DNA from 2 places in the Streptomyces sp. NPDC050617 genome. Region 2 is predicted to be linked to the other one. Evidence: riboswitches for the same ligand, from Rfam matches in the RefSeq annotation. Region 2 holds a riboswitch; the other holds the start of a gene.

Region 1 (7,229 bases), on a different contig from region 2:
CAATGAGCTGGAGCAGCCCCGCGCCGTACGTGCCGGGCCGGGAGCCGAAGATGCGGGTGGTGGCCCGGCGTTCGTCGCCGTGCACGGCGAGGTCGGCCTGGGCGTGGGCCCGTACGTAGTTCTGCTCGTCGCTCTCCTCCAGGCCGGCGGCGAGCCGCACGGCGTCGTCGAGGAGCCCGATGACGTGCGGGAAGGCGTCGCGGAAGAAGCCGCTGATGCGCAGGGTGACATCGATGCGCGGGCGGCCGAGCTGTTCAAGAGTCACGGGTTCAAGTCCCGTTACTCGCCGCGAGGCGTCGTCCCACACGGGCCGGATGCCCATCAGCGCCAGCGCCTCGGCGATGTCGTCGCCGGAGGTGCGCATCGCGCTCGTGCCCCACAGGGAGAGGCCCACCGACTTGGGCCACTCGCCGTTGTCGGTGCGGTAGCGCTCCAGGAGCGAGTCGGCGAGCGCCTGTCCGGTCTCCCAGGCGAGGCGGCTGGGCACGGCCTTGGGGTCGACGGAGTAGAAGTTGCGGCCGGTCGGCAGGACGTTGACCAGGCCGCGCAGCGGGGAGCCGGACGGCCCGGCGGGCACGAAGCCGCCGTTGAGGCCGTGCACGGCGTGGTCGAGCTCGTCGGTGGTGGCGGCGAGCCGCGGCACGACCTCGCGGGCGGCGAACTCCAGGATGGCGCGGACGCCTTCGCGCTGCGCCTCGGGCAGCTCCAGGGCGGCCTTCTCGGCGGCGGCCGGGTCCCAGGCCGCGTCCTCCATGGCCTGGACGAGCGCACGGGCCCGGTCCTCGGCCTCGTCGGCGCCGGTGCGGGTGGCGGCGGACTCGTCGAGGCCGAGGGCCTCGCGCAGGCCCGGCAGGGCGGCTGTGCCGCCCCAGATCTGCCGGGCGCGCAGGATCGCGAGGACGAGGTTGACGCGCTCGGGGCCGGTGGGCGCGGCGCCGAGGACGTGCAGGCCGTCGCGGATCTGGGCGTCCTTGACCTCGCACAGCCAGCCGTCGACGTGCAGCAGGAAGTCGTCGAAGCCGTCGTCGTCCGGGCGGGCTTCGAGGCCGAGGTCGTGGTCGAGCTTGGCGGCCTGGATCAGCGTCCAGATCTGGGCGCGGATGGCGGGCAGCTTGGCCGGGTCCATGGCGGCGATGGAGGCGTACTCGTCGAGGAGCTGCTCCAGGCGCGCGATGTCGCCGTAGGACTCGGCGCGGGCCATCGGCGGCACGAGGTGGTCGACGAGGGTGGCGTGGGCGCGGCGCTTGGCCTGGGTGCCCTCGCCGGGGTCGTTGACCAGGAAGGGGTAGATGAGCGGCAGGTCGCCGAGGGCGGCGTCGGGGCCGCAGGCGGCGGACAGGCCCGCGTTCTTGCCGGGCAGCCACTCCAGGTTGCCGTGCTTGCCGAGGTGCACCATGGCGTCGGCGCCGAAGCCGCCGTCGGCCCGGTCGGCGGCGATCCAGCGGTAGGCGGCGAGGTAGTGGTGCGAGGGCGGCAGGTCGGGGTCGTGGTAGATGGCGATGGGGTTCTCGCCGAAGCCGCGCGGCGGCTGGATGAGGATGAGGAGGTTGCCGCGGCGCAGGGCGGCCAGCACGATGTCGCCGTCCGGATTCTGGCTCCGGTCCACGAACATCTCACCGGGCGGCGGTCCCCACTGGCCCTCGACGGCCTCGCGCAGTTCGGCGGGGAGCCGCTCGTACCAGCGCTTGTAGTCGGCGGCGGGGATGCGGACCGGGTTGCGCGCCAGCTGCTCCTCGGTGAGCCACTCCTGGTCGTGGCCGCCCGCCTCGATGAGGGCGTAGATCAGCTCGTCGCCGACGCCGGAGTCGAGGCCGGGTACGGGCTCGGCGCCGAAGTCGTAGCCGTCGGCCTTCAGGCGGCGCAGCAGGGCGACGGCGCTGGCGGGGGTGTCGAGGCCGACGGCGTTGCCGATGCGGGAGTGCTTGGTGGGGTAGGCGGAGAGGACGAGCGCGAGGCGCTTCTCGGCGGCCGGGATGTGGCGCAGGCGGGCGTGGCGCACGGCGATGCCGGCGACGCGGGCGGCGCGCTCGGGGTCGGCGACGTAGGCGGGCAGGCCGTCCTCGTCGACCTCCTTGAAGGAGAACGGGACGGTGATCAGGCGGCCGTCGAACTCGGGGACGGCGACCTGGGTGGCGGCGTCCAGCGGGGAGAGTCCCTCGTCGTTCTCCTCCCAGGCGGTGCGCGGTCCGGTCAGGCACAGGGCCTGGAGGATCGGCACGTCGAGGGCGGCGAGCGCGCCCGCGTCCCACGACTCGTCGTCGCCGCCGGCGGACGCCTCGGCGGGCTTGGTGCCGCCGGCCGCGAGGACGGTGGTGATGACGGCGTCGGCCGCGCCGAGCGCCTCCACCAGCTCGGGCTCGGGCGCGCGCAGGGACGCGACGAAGAGCGGCATGGGCGTGCCGCCCGCGTCCTCGACGGCCTGGCACAGGGCCTCGACGAACGCGGTGTTGCCGGACATGTGGTGGGCGCGGTAGTAGAGCACGGCGATCCGCGGGCCGCTCGCGTCGGGGCGGGGGGTGCGCTCCAGCGGGCCCCAGGTGGGGGCGGGCGCGGGCGCCTCGAAGCCGTGGCCGGTGAGCAGCACGGTGTCGGAGAGGAAGCGCGCGAGCTGCTCCAGGTTGGCGGGCCCGCCGTGGGCGAGGTAGGCGTGCGCCTCGGCGGCGATGCCGACGGGGACGGTGGACGCCTCCATCAGCTGGGCGTCGGGGGCCTGTTCGCCGGTGAGGACCACCACAGGCCGGTCCCCGGCGAGGAGGGTGTCGAGCCCCTCCTGCCAGGCGCGTACGCCGCCGAGCAGCCGTACGACGACGAGCTGGACGCCGTCGAGGAGGCCGGGCAGCTCGCTCAGGTCGAGGCGGGCCGGGTTGGCGAGCCGGTAGGGCACGGGCCCGTCGGCGGCGCGCGCGCTGAGCAGGTCGGTGTCGGACGTCGACAGCAGCAGGATCACTGGAACTCGCCTCGCGTAGTCGTTCCGGGCCGGGTGGCCGAGGGGGCCCGGCGGCTGGGGGTACGGGAGCCCGCGGCAGAGCGGCGGGCGGACAGCGGGTACGTCCGGGGCGCGCGGAGCCGGAACATGCGCATGCGTCGGCAGCCTTCCTCGGGGTCCGCGCCCCGGGCGGTGGGAGGACGGCGGGAGTTCCTGACTCGCCCGGCATCGCTGCCTGGCTCACAGTGGCGGGACCGTGCCGGAGTCTCACCGGCTTCCTCCCCTGGCGCCGTCTCTGGCGTCCGGCGGACCGAAATGATCCGCCGGTGAGCATAGTAAGCGCTATACCCTCCGAGCTGCGGCGCCACTGAGGCCGACCGGCCTCTCATGCCGGCCCGCCGAGGGCACCTCCCAGCAGGAGCCGGGGGAGCTTGAGGACGCACGGCCGCCCGATCCAGGCCGTCCGGCGCTTGAGGACGAGGCCCGCGCCCCCATCCGGCCCGACGCCCGAGGACGCACAGCAACCCAATCCAGCCCGTCCGGCGCTTGAGGACAAGGCCCACCCCCCATCCCGCCCGACACCCGGGGACGCACAGCAACCCCATCCAGCCCGTCCGGCGTTTGAGGACGAGGGTGCGGGGCGGTGCCCCGCGGGAAACACCGGCACCCACCCGAGTGGAACGTCTCGGTATGCTCGCGGCCATGCCCTTCGCCCCCGCACCCACCCCGCCCGGGGCCCGGCCCACCGCCCGGCACGGCGACGACGCATGCCCCGGCGCGCTGCGCCTGCACCCCGCCGCGGACGGCGCCCTGGCCCGTATCCGCATCCCTGCCGGACTCCTGACGGCACGTCAGGCAACGGCGCTGGCCCACCTGGCGGTGGAACTGGGCGATGGCTGTCTCGACCTCACCTCGCGCGGCAACGTCCAGGTGCGCGGGCTCGCCCCCGACCGCGGGGCGGCGCTCGCGGTCCGGCTGCGCATGGCCGGCCTGCTCCCCTCCGACCGGCACGAGCGCGTACGCAACATCGCGGCGTCCCCCCTCGCCGGGCTCGACGAGGCCGGGCACGCGGACGTACAGGGCTGGGCCCGCGAACTGGACGCGCTGCTGTGCGCGGACCCGGACGCGGCCCGGCTCTCGGGCCGCTTCCTCTTCGGCCTCGACGACGGCCGCGGCGACGTGGCCGCGCTCGCCCCCGATGTGACATTGATCGCAGGTCAGGGCGGTCGTGCGACGCTCGGCTACGGCACGGCGGGACCGGCGCTCGGCCTCGCCGCCGAAGACGCCCCCCGCGCCGCCGTACTCGCGGCCCGTGGATTCCTGAGCGCCCGCGACGGCAGCGGCACCGACGCCTGGCGCGTCGCCGACCTCCCCCAGGACCAACGCCCGCGCGCCGACGCCCTGGCCGCGCGCCTCGCCGACGCCGGCATCGGCAGCACGCCCCTCCCCCGGACCGCGCCACCGCTCGGCGCACCGCCCGCCCCCGGCCTCGTCCCCGGCCCGCACGGCGCGTACGCCCTCTCGGTGGCGGCCCCGCTCGGGCGGATGACCGTCGCCCAGTGGGAGCTGCTCATCGAGACGGCGACCCGCGACGGAAACGGCGAACTGCGGGTGACGCCCTGGCGCGGCATCGTCCTCCCCGGCCTGGGGGCCGCCGCCGCCCCGGCGCGGCTGGCGGCGCTGGCGGACGCCGGCTTCGTCACCAGCGAGGCATCGCCCTGGCACGGAGCGGGGGCCTGCGCGGGCCGGCCCGGCTGCGCCAAGTCCCTCGCGGACGTACGGGCCGACGCGGCGGCGGCCCTCTCCGGACGGAGCGGCGGCGGGCTCCCCGTGTACTGGTCCGGCTGCGAACGGCGCTGCGGTCACCCCGGCGGCGACTGGGTCGACGTCCTGGCGACGGGCGACGGCTACCGGATCGCCGTACAGCCCGTACCGGACGGCGTGCCGATCGGCTCCGACGGACCGGCCGAACCCGTCGCGCCGGGGCGGCCGCTGGCCGACGCGGTGGCGGCGGCGCGCCGCGCGTAGTCACCGCCCAGCAAACGCCGCCCCGGCCCCCCACCACACACCCAGACCCAGCAACCCCAGCACACCCAGTAAGTGATCCCCAGGATCCCAGCATGCGAGGAACAGTGTTCGACTACGAGAAGGACGGGGCGGCCATCTACCGCCAGTCCTTTGCCACCATCCGCGCGGAGGCGGACCTCGGCGCTCTGCCGCCGGACGTCGCCCAGGTCGCGGTGCGGATGATCCACGCCTGCGGGATGACCGATCTCGTCCGTGATCTCGGCTACTCCCCCGGCGTCGTCGCCCGCGCCCGCGAGGCGCTGCGCGCCGGGGCGCCCATCCTGTGCGACGCCAACATGGTCGCCAGCGGCGTCACCCGCAAGCGGCTCCCCGCGGACAACGACGTGATCTGCACCCTCGCCGACCCGTCCGTGCCGGACCTGGCGAAGCGGCTGGGCACCACGCGCAGCGCCGCCGCCCTGGAGCTGTGGCGCGAGAGGCTCGACGGCGCGGTGGTGGCCGTGGGGAACGCGCCGACCGCGCTGTTCCGGCTGCTGGAAATGGTGGAAGACGGGGCGCCGCGCCCGGCGGCCGTCATCGGCATACCGGTCGGCTTCATCGGCGCCGCCGAGTCCAAGGACGCGCTGGCCGCCCACCCGTCGGGCCTGGAGCACCTGGTGGTGCGCGGGCGGCGCGGCGGCAGCGCCATGGCGGCGGCGGCGATCAACGCGATAGCGAGCGAGGAAGAGTGAGCGAGCAGCAGACCACCGGCCGGCTCTACGGGGTCGGGCTCGGCCCCGGCGACCCGTCGCTGATGACCGTACGGGCCGTGGAGGTCATCGGCGCGGCCGACGTCGTCGCGTACCACAGCGCCCGGCACGGCCGCTCCATCGCGCGCTCGATCGCCGAGCGCCATCTGCGCGCCGACCACATCGAGGAGCCGCTGGTCTACCCGGTCACCACGGAGGGGACCGACCATCCGGGCGGCTACCGGGGCGCGATGGAGGAGTTCTACGAGAAGGCGGCGGCCCGGCTGGCCGCACACCTGGACGCGGGGCGCACCGTCGCCGTGCTCGCCGAGGGCGACCCGCTCTTCTACGGCTCGTACATGCACATGCACAAGCGGCTCGCCGACCGCTATCCGACCGAGGTCGTCCCCGGCGTCACCTCCGTCAGCGCGGCCGCCGCCCGGCTCGGCGAGCCGCTGGTGGAAGGCGAGGAGGTGCTGACCATCCTGCCGGGCACGCTGCCCGAGGAGGAGCTGGCGGCGCGCCTCGCCTCGACGGACTCCGCGGTGGTGATGAAGCTGGGGCGGACGTTCCCCGCGGTGCGGGGCGCGCTGGAGCGCTCGGGCCGGCTCCCGGAGGCGCGGTACGTGGAGCGGGCGACGATGAGCGGGGAGCGTACGGGCCGGCTGGCGGACGTGGACCCGGAGTCGGTGCCGTACTTCGCGGTGGCCGTGCTGCCCAGCAGGATCGATGCGGCGCCCGCCGCGCACGAGGGCGAGGTCGTGGTCGTGGGCCTCGGTCCGGCCGGGCCGCTGTGGCTGACGCCGGAGGCCCGCGGCGAGCTGGCGGCCGCCGACGATCTGGTCGGCTACACCACGTACCTGGACCGGGTGCCCGTACGGCCGGGGCAGCGGCGGCACCCCTCGGACAACAAGGTGGAGTCCGAGCGCGCCGACTTCGCCCTCGACCTCGCCCGGCAGGGGCGGCGGGTCGCCGTCGTCTCCTCCGGCGACCCCGGCGTCTTCGCGATGGCGACGGCGGTGCTGGAGGTCGCCTCCGAGGGCCCGTACCGGGATGTGCCGGTGCGGGTGCTGCCGGGGATGACGGCGGCGCACGCGGCGGCCTCGCGCGCGGGCGCGCCGCTGGGCCACGACTACGCGGTGGTGTCGCTCTCCGACCGGCTCAAGCCGTGGGAGGTCATCGCGGAGCGGCTCCGCGCGGCGGCCGCCGCCGATCTGGTGCTCGCCCTGTACAACCCCGGTTCGCGCAGCCGCGTCTGGCAGGTCGGCAAGGCCCGCGAGCTGCTGCTGGAGCACCGCTCCCCCGACACTCCGGTGGTTCTCGGCCGCGACGTGGGCGGCCCGGAGGAGAGCGTACGGATCGTGCGCCTCGCCGACCTGGAGCCGGAAGAGGTCGACATGCGGACGATCCTGCTGGTCGGCTCGTCCCAGACGCGGACGGTCCGGCGGGGCGACGGACGGCAGATCGTGTGGACGCCGAGGCGGTATCCGGAGGGGTGAGGCCGAGCGCCGCGGGCGGCGGTCCCGGCCGTCGCCTCCGGGCGTCCG
Region 2 (7,229 bases):
GCCGCCGCGCCGATCACGGCCGTGCGGCCGAGCAGGCGTCCGGGCAGATGACCGAGCGGACGACCGGGCAAACGGCCGGGCGGATGACCGGGCAGACGATCGGGCGAATGTCCGGGTAAATGTCTGGATAAGCCCATCCTGACTCTCCCCTCCCAAGATTCTTCCGTGACGGCTGAGCCAACTCTCTCGGCCGTACGCGGTCAACGCATGGGACGGCTGACAGGATCTCAATACGCCTGATGCGGGAGGGGAAACCGGGGCTGGTGTCCTACTCCGTGCCATGCCCTGACAGCGGTGTCGCCGGGGGCGGTGGTCCCGCCGACTACGGTCCGCGGGCCGTCCCAGGACACGCTCGCGGTCCGGGTCCGGCCGGTGCGCAGGTCGTGCACGTAGAAGGGGTACGGGCGGGGGTCGGGGGCGGTGTGGACCGGGGTCCGGGCGGCGCCGAGGTTGGTGGCGCGGGACGCGAAGGCGACGTGGTGGCCGTCCGCGCTGACGACCGGGCTGGCGGAGGCGGCGTCCGCCTGGGCGCCGTCGCTCGCGACGCTAGCCCGCCGGGTGGTGTGCGTACGCCGGTCGTACGCGAAGACGTCCCGCACGCCGTTGGTGTCGCCCGGCACCAGGTCGGCGCGGGCGGAGACGAAGGCGACGACGTTCCCGTCGGCGCTGATCGCCGGCGACCGCGCGCCCCGGTCCGCCCCGGAGCCCGCGCCCCCGGCCGTACGCGCGCCCGTGCCGACACCGGCACCGGCACCGCTGCCCGTACCCGCGCCGATACCGCCTGCCGTACCCGCGCCCGTACCCGAGCCCGTGCCACCGCCCGTACCGCCGCCGGGGATCCGCTCGGTGCCGCCGGTGATCCGCTCGGTGCGGCCGGTGCGGCGGTCGCGGACGAAGATGCCGGGCGCGCCGTCGGCGTCGCCCGGTACGAGGTTGGTCGCCGCCGAGGTGAAGGCGACATAACGGCCGTCGGCGCTGATCGCGGGCTCCGCCGACCAGGAGTCCGCCCGCGTGCCGTCGGCGGCGGCGCTCACCAGCTCCGTGGCGCCCGTCCGCAGGTCCTTGACGAAGAGGTCCGCCTCGCCGTTGGTGTCGCCGGGCACCAGGTCGTCGGCGGTCGAGGAGAAGACGGCGTAACGGCCGTCGGCGGAGACGGCCGCTACGCCGGAGGAGCCGATCGCCTGGGCGCCGTCGGAGGCGAGGCCGGGCACGGCCGCGCGCGGCGCCTCCGGCCACGCGGCGGCCGCCGCCACCGGCAGCAGCACCAGCGCGCACAGCCCAGCGCCGACGACAGTCATGCGGGTGCGACTGCCCATCTCGTCCCTCCTAGGATGCCGGGTGACCGGATGACCGCTCGCCCTCAAGCCCCCGCGCCGATCCTCGCCGACCGCGGACGAGCCAACTCCGCCGACCGGGCACGGTCAACGGATCGGGCGCGGGACCAGGCGTCAATACGCTTGTTGCAGCAGGGGAAACCGGGGCTCGTGTCATGCGCAGGCAGCGGGCCGGGACCCGCGCGCATGGCGGGAAAACGGCGAATCCGCGGCCGGGAAGCGGGAGAATCGCGGAGGAACCGCGGCGGTGCCACTAGCACATTCACCCCACTTCCCGCGGAGAGCGACACAAGATGTGGGGGTGCGTGCGACCGCCAGCACAAGATGTATGCTCATGCTCGCTGTCGCCGCAGGGGAATCCGGTGCGAATCCGGAACTGTCCCGCAACGGTGTATGTGTGCGCATTTACGTACCCATGAGTCCGAGGACCTGCCGACAGTACGCCCGTGGCCGAGCCGCCATACCCGGCCGGGCGTCGAATACGTCCGGGCCTCGCGGGTTGGGCCGGTGGACGCGGTACGGTGCGCCCTTTTCAGGGTCGTGCCCGTACGCGCCCGTCGCCCCCTCCCTCCTGGCCCCCTGCCGAGCGAGGGAGAGCCACACCGTGACCATCGCGCCCGCCGATCCGGTTTCAGAGGTAGCGTCCGACGGCCCGGGTACCGCGCTGCTGCGCACCCTGACCGACCTCACCGCCGATCTGCCCGCCACCGACCCGGGCAAGGTCGCCGCCGCCGCGCTGCGCGGCCGCCATCCCGGTTCGGACGAGGCCGAACTGCGGTCGCTGGCCACCGAGGCCGCCGCAGGCCTGATCGCCGAGGAGCCCGAGTACTCCCGGCTGGCCGCGCGGCTGCTGACCCTCGCCATCGCCGACGAGGCGGCCGGCCAGGGCGCGCTCTCCTTCTCCGCCTCCGTCGCCACCGGCCACCGCGAGGGGCTGATCGCGGACGAGACCGCCGCGTTCGTCACGGCCCACGCCGCCCGGCTCGACGCCCTGGTGGAGCAGGCCCTCGCCGACGGCGCCGACGACCGCTTCGGCTACTTCGGGCTGCGCACGCTGCACAGCCGCTACCTGCTGCGCCACCCGCTGACCCGACAGGTCATCGAGACCCCGCAGCACTTCCTGCTGCGCGTGGCGTGCGGCCTCGCCGAGGACGGGTCCGTACGGGCCCTGGAGGACGTCGCCGAGCTGTACCGGCTCACCAGCTCGCTGTCGTACCTGCCCTCCTCCCCCACCCTCTTCAACTCCGGCACCCGGCACCCGCAGATGTCGTCCTGCTATCTGCTGGACTCGCCGCTGGACGAGCTCGACTCGATCTACGACCGCTACCACCAGGTCGCGCGGCTCTCCAAGCACGCCGGCGGCATCGGCCTCTCCTACAGCCGCATCCGCTCCCGCGGCTCCCTGATCCGCGGCACCAACGGCCACTCCAACGGCATCGTCCCGTTCCTGCGGACCCTCGACGCCTCCGTCGCCGCCGTCAACCAGGGCGGCCGGCGCAAGGGCGCGGCCTGCGTCTACCTGGAGACGTGGCACGCGGACATCGAGGAGTTCCTGGAGCTGCGCGACAACACCGGCGAGGAGGCGCGGCGCACCCACAACCTCAACCTGGCGCACTGGATCCCGGACGAGTTCATGCGCCGCGTAGAGGCCGACGCCGACTGGTCGCTGTTCTCGCCGGTGGACGCGCCCGAGCTGGTCGACCTGTACGGCGAGGAGTTCGACGCCGCGTACCGCGCGGCGGAGGCGGCGGGCCTGGCCGTCAAGCAGATCCCGGCGCGGGTCCTCTACGCCCGGATGATGCGGACCCTCGCGCAGACCGGGAACGGCTGGATGACGTTCAAGGACGCCGCCAACCGCACCGCGAACCAGACCGCCGAACCGGGCAGGGTCGTGCACTCCTCGAACCTGTGCACCGAGATCCTGGAGGTCACCGACGACGGCGAGACGGCCGTCTGCAACCTCGGCTCCGTGAACCTCGCGGCGCACCTAGGCAGAGACGTCGCCGACGGGGCAGAGGCGATGGACTGGGAGCGGCTCGACCGTACGGTGCGTACGGCCGTCACCTTCCTCGACCGCGTCGTGGACATCAACTACTACCCGACCGAGCAGGCCGGGAACTCCAACTCCCGCTGGCGGCCGGTGGGTCTGGGCCTGATGGGGCTCCAGGACGTGTTCTTCCGGCTGCGGCTGCCCTTCGACTCCCCCGAGGCGAAGGCGCTGTCCACCCGGATCTCCGAGCGGATCATGCTCGCCGCGTACGAGGCGTCCGCCGACCTCGCCGAGCGGCACGGCCCGCACCCGGCCTGGTCCGCGACCCGCACCGCGCGCGGCGTGCTCCACCCGGACCACTACCCCGACGCCGAGCCGACGTGGGCCGACCGGTGGGCGGCGCTGCGCGCCCGTATCGCGAAGACCGGCATGCGCAACTCGCTGCTGCTGGCCATCGCGCCGACGGCCACCATCGCCTCGATCGCGGGCGTGTACGAGTGCATCGAGCCGCAGGTCTCCAACCTCTTCAAGCGCGAGACGCTCAGCGGGGAGTTCCTCCAGGTCAACGCCTATCTGGTGGAGGACCTGAAGAAGCTCGGCGTGTGGGACCGCACGACGCGGGACGCGATGACGGAGGCCAACGGCTCGATCCAGGAGCTGGGCTGGATCCCGGCGGAGGTACGCGACCTGTACCGCACCGCGTGGGAGATCCCGCAGCGTTCGCTGATCGACATGGCGGCGGCCCGTACGCCGTATCTGGATCAGAGCCAGTCGCTGAACCTGTTCCTGTCCTCGCCGACGATCGGCAAGCTCAGCTCGATGTACGCGTACGCCTGGAAGCGCGGCATCAAGACCACGTACTACCTGCGCTCGCGCCCCGCGACGCGGATCGCGCAGTCGGCGCGCGCGGCAGCCCCCGCCGTCCCCGCCGCCCCTGTACCGCAGCAGGCGAGCGAGCCCGACGCGATCGCCTGCTCCCTGGAAAACCCCGAGTCCTGCGAGGCATGCCAGTAATGACGACAGCACCCGAGAAGAACACGGCCGAGACGACGGCTGCCGAGAAGACGACGGCCGAGAAGATCGCGAAGAACCTCCTCGACCCGGGCTTCGAACTCACCCTGCGCCCGATGCGGTACCCGGACTTCTACGACCGCTACCGCGACGCGATCAAGAACACCTGGACCGTGGAGGAGGTCGACCTCCACTCCGACGTCGCCGACCTCGCCAAGCTCTCGCCGGGCGAGCAGCACATGATCGGGCGGCTGGTGGCGTTCTTCGCGACCGGCGACTCGATCGTGTCGAACAACCTCGTCCTGACGCTCTACAAGCACATCAACTCCCCCGAGGCGCGGCTGTACTTGAGCCGTCAGCTCTTCGAGGAGGCCGTGCACGTCCAGTTCTATCTGACGCTGCTCGACACCTATCTCCCCGACCCGGAGGACCGCACGGCGGCCTTCGACGCGGTGGAGGAGATCCCCTCCATCCGGGAGAAGGCGCAGTTCTGCTTCAAGTGGATGGACTCGGTGGAGTCCATCGACCGCCTGGAGTCCAAGGCCGACCGCCGCCGCTTCCTGCTCAACCTCATCTGCTTCGCGGCGTGCATCGAGGGGCTGTTCTTCTACGGGGCCTTCGCCTACGTCTACTGGTTCCGCTCGCGCGGCCTGCTGCACGGCCTGGCGACCGGCACCAACTGGGTGTTCCGCGACGAGACGATGCACATGAACTTCGCGTTCTCGGTCGTCGACACCGTTCGCGAAGAGGAGCCGGACCTCTTCGACGACGAGCTGGAACGCCAGGTCACCGACATGCTCAAGGAGGCCGTGGAGGCGGAGCTCCAGTTCGGCCGCGACCTGTGCGGCGACGGCCTCCCCGGCATGAACACCGAGTCGATGCGCGAATACCTCCAGTGCGTCGCCGACCAGCGCCTGCTCCGCCTGGGCTTCCCGGCCGTGTACGGCTCGGAGAACCCCTTCTCCTTCATGGAACTCCAGAACGTCCAGGAGCTGACCAACTTCTTCGAGCGCCGCGCGTCCGCGTACCAGACGGCGGTGGAGGGCTCGGTCTCCTTCGACGACGACTTCTGATCGGTCCCGTTTCGTAGGGGACTGGGCTGAGCCGACGCGCCGGCTGGGGGGTGACCCCGCCGGTGCGTCGGCGGCTCAGCTGTCGGCTTTGAGGGTCTTGAGGAACGCGCCCCAGGCGGCGCTGCTGGCCGCCAGTGCGGTGTTTGGGGCGTCGCTCTCACGGAGACGGATACGGCCGCTGGCATCGGCCGCCACCTCTACGCACTCGTCCTGCCCGCTGGTGCTGAACGACGACTTCCGCCATATGAGCTGGGACATGGCTCTCCTCCTACGACGCGTACCGCATCAGACATCTGCCTTGATGCTCCTGAGAAACGCCCCCCAGGTGGAACGGCTCGCCGCCATCACCACATCCGGATCATCACTCTCACGGACACAGATCTGGCCATCGAGACCGACCGCCACTTCGACGCACTCACCGTTGACGCTGCCTCCGCTGAAGCTCGACTTCTGCCACTGACGCTCTGGCATGGCATTCCTTTCACGACGCATACAGCAGGTGCTGGATGAGTCCGAGGGAGTCTTTCCGCACATGGAACTCGGGTTCGACCCGTAGGTCAATCGGCGGCAGAGCCACCGCGCTCAAGTGGTCGAAAGCGGCGGAGAACTGGACCAGTTGCTCCTGGGCGCTTACGAAAGGCGAGGAGATGGGGTGCTCCACATAGACAGTGTTCAGTTCGGGCACAGCGGCCTCGAAGACGACGAACGGTGCGCCGAAGGGGGCCGGGTAGGCAGCTGCCTTGAAGGGCAGGAGCTCAATTCGTACGTGCGGCAGCCTGGCCATCTCCACCAGGTGCTCGACTTGGCGTCGCATCACGTCTACCCCCACGAACTGCATATGCAGCGCCGCCTCATGAATGACCGCATGGAAGGCCGCCGGGGAGCCGCCGACGAGCATGCGCTGGCGGTGCTGCCGATATTCAATAGATGCCCTCACAGTCTGCGGCGACGCTTCCGACTCGACGCCTCTGAACAGAGCGCGGGTGTACTCGGGAGTCTGAAGCACGCCCGGTACATACAGCCATTGGAAGGTCTTGCATCCTGCACAGGACGCCTCCAGCTCCGCGAGGTCGAGGGCATCCGCCGACAGCACCTTGCGGTAATCGGACCACCACCCCCTGCCTGTCGACGCGCCCATAGCGACCAGCGCATCAACCAAGGGCTCCTTCCGGCAACCATACGCGTCAGCCAATGCGCGGATCTTGGCCTCAGGAATGGCCGTTCGAGCCGCTTCGATGTGACCCAGATGCGGTGCCCCGAGCCCGGCGAAGCCTGCGGCATCCGCGACCGACAGGCCGCACGCATCACGTAGTCTGCGCAGCTCGATACCCAACCTTCGCTGCCTGAGCGTCGCGTTGGCCCGAAGACCCATGTCGCCTCCCTCTGATTGTGAGCAGTCTGCCCGGTGTTGGGTGGACCGGGCCACTCGTTGGGAGCAATTCCTCCGATTGAGTTGCTGATCGGAAACCCGAGTCTCTACCGTCGAAGACACATCGCCCGCCCCGGCCCGACAGCCGGCATCGCAGCGCAGGCACGCCCCATGACGTCCTGTCATCGTGATGCCCATGCGAAGTCGCATCGCGCCAGGGCCGGCACCCCCGTGACCAAAGGAGTCACGCCATGTGTCCCAGCACCGCGACCGCCGAAACGCCGCGGCCAGACTTCTCGCTCGTCTTCCCGCCCCGCCCCGGATGGGTCCATACCGCCCGCCAGGCCATGCGCACCGCGCTCACGGCCGCCGACCGGGCCGACCTCATCGACATCGCCGTCCTCCTCACCTCCGAAGCGGTGACCAACGCGGTCAACGCCTGCCTCGGCAGT

Evidence for each region. Region 2 has a riboswitch for cobalamin ahead of AB0I49_RS14790 (ribonucleoside-diphosphate reductase subunit alpha). Riboswitches for the same ligand answer to the same signal wherever they lie in the genome.
Region 1: another riboswitch for cobalamin. It lies ahead of cobN (cobaltochelatase subunit CobN); the one in region 2 lies ahead of AB0I49_RS14790 (ribonucleoside-diphosphate reductase subunit alpha).

What each region holds. Positions count from the first base shown of each region.
Region 1 is NZ_JBFAIS010000029.1:103,926-111,154, reverse strand. It holds gene cobN (cobaltochelatase subunit CobN) at 1-2,947, opposite strand, end outside; cobalamin riboswitch at 3,113-3,249, opposite strand; gene cobG (precorrin-3B synthase) at 3,629-4,954, shown strand; gene AB0I49_RS30850 (precorrin-8X methylmutase) at 5,047-5,685, shown strand; gene AB0I49_RS30845 (precorrin-2 C(20)-methyltransferase) at 5,682-7,181, shown strand.
Region 2 is NZ_JBFAIS010000009.1:119,746-126,974, forward strand. It holds gene AB0I49_RS14780 (hypothetical protein) at 1-71, opposite strand, end outside; gene AB0I49_RS14785 (hypothetical protein) at 228-1,316, opposite strand; cobalamin riboswitch at 1,656-1,786, shown strand; gene AB0I49_RS14790 (ribonucleoside-diphosphate reductase subunit alpha) at 1,939-4,338, shown strand; gene AB0I49_RS14795 (ribonucleotide-diphosphate reductase subunit beta) at 4,452-5,408, shown strand; gene AB0I49_RS14800 (DUF397 domain-containing protein) at 5,484-5,666, opposite strand; gene AB0I49_RS14805 (DUF397 domain-containing protein) at 5,694-5,879, opposite strand; gene AB0I49_RS14810 (helix-turn-helix transcriptional regulator) at 5,890-6,780, opposite strand; gene AB0I49_RS14815 (ATP-binding protein) at 7,029-7,229, shown strand, end outside.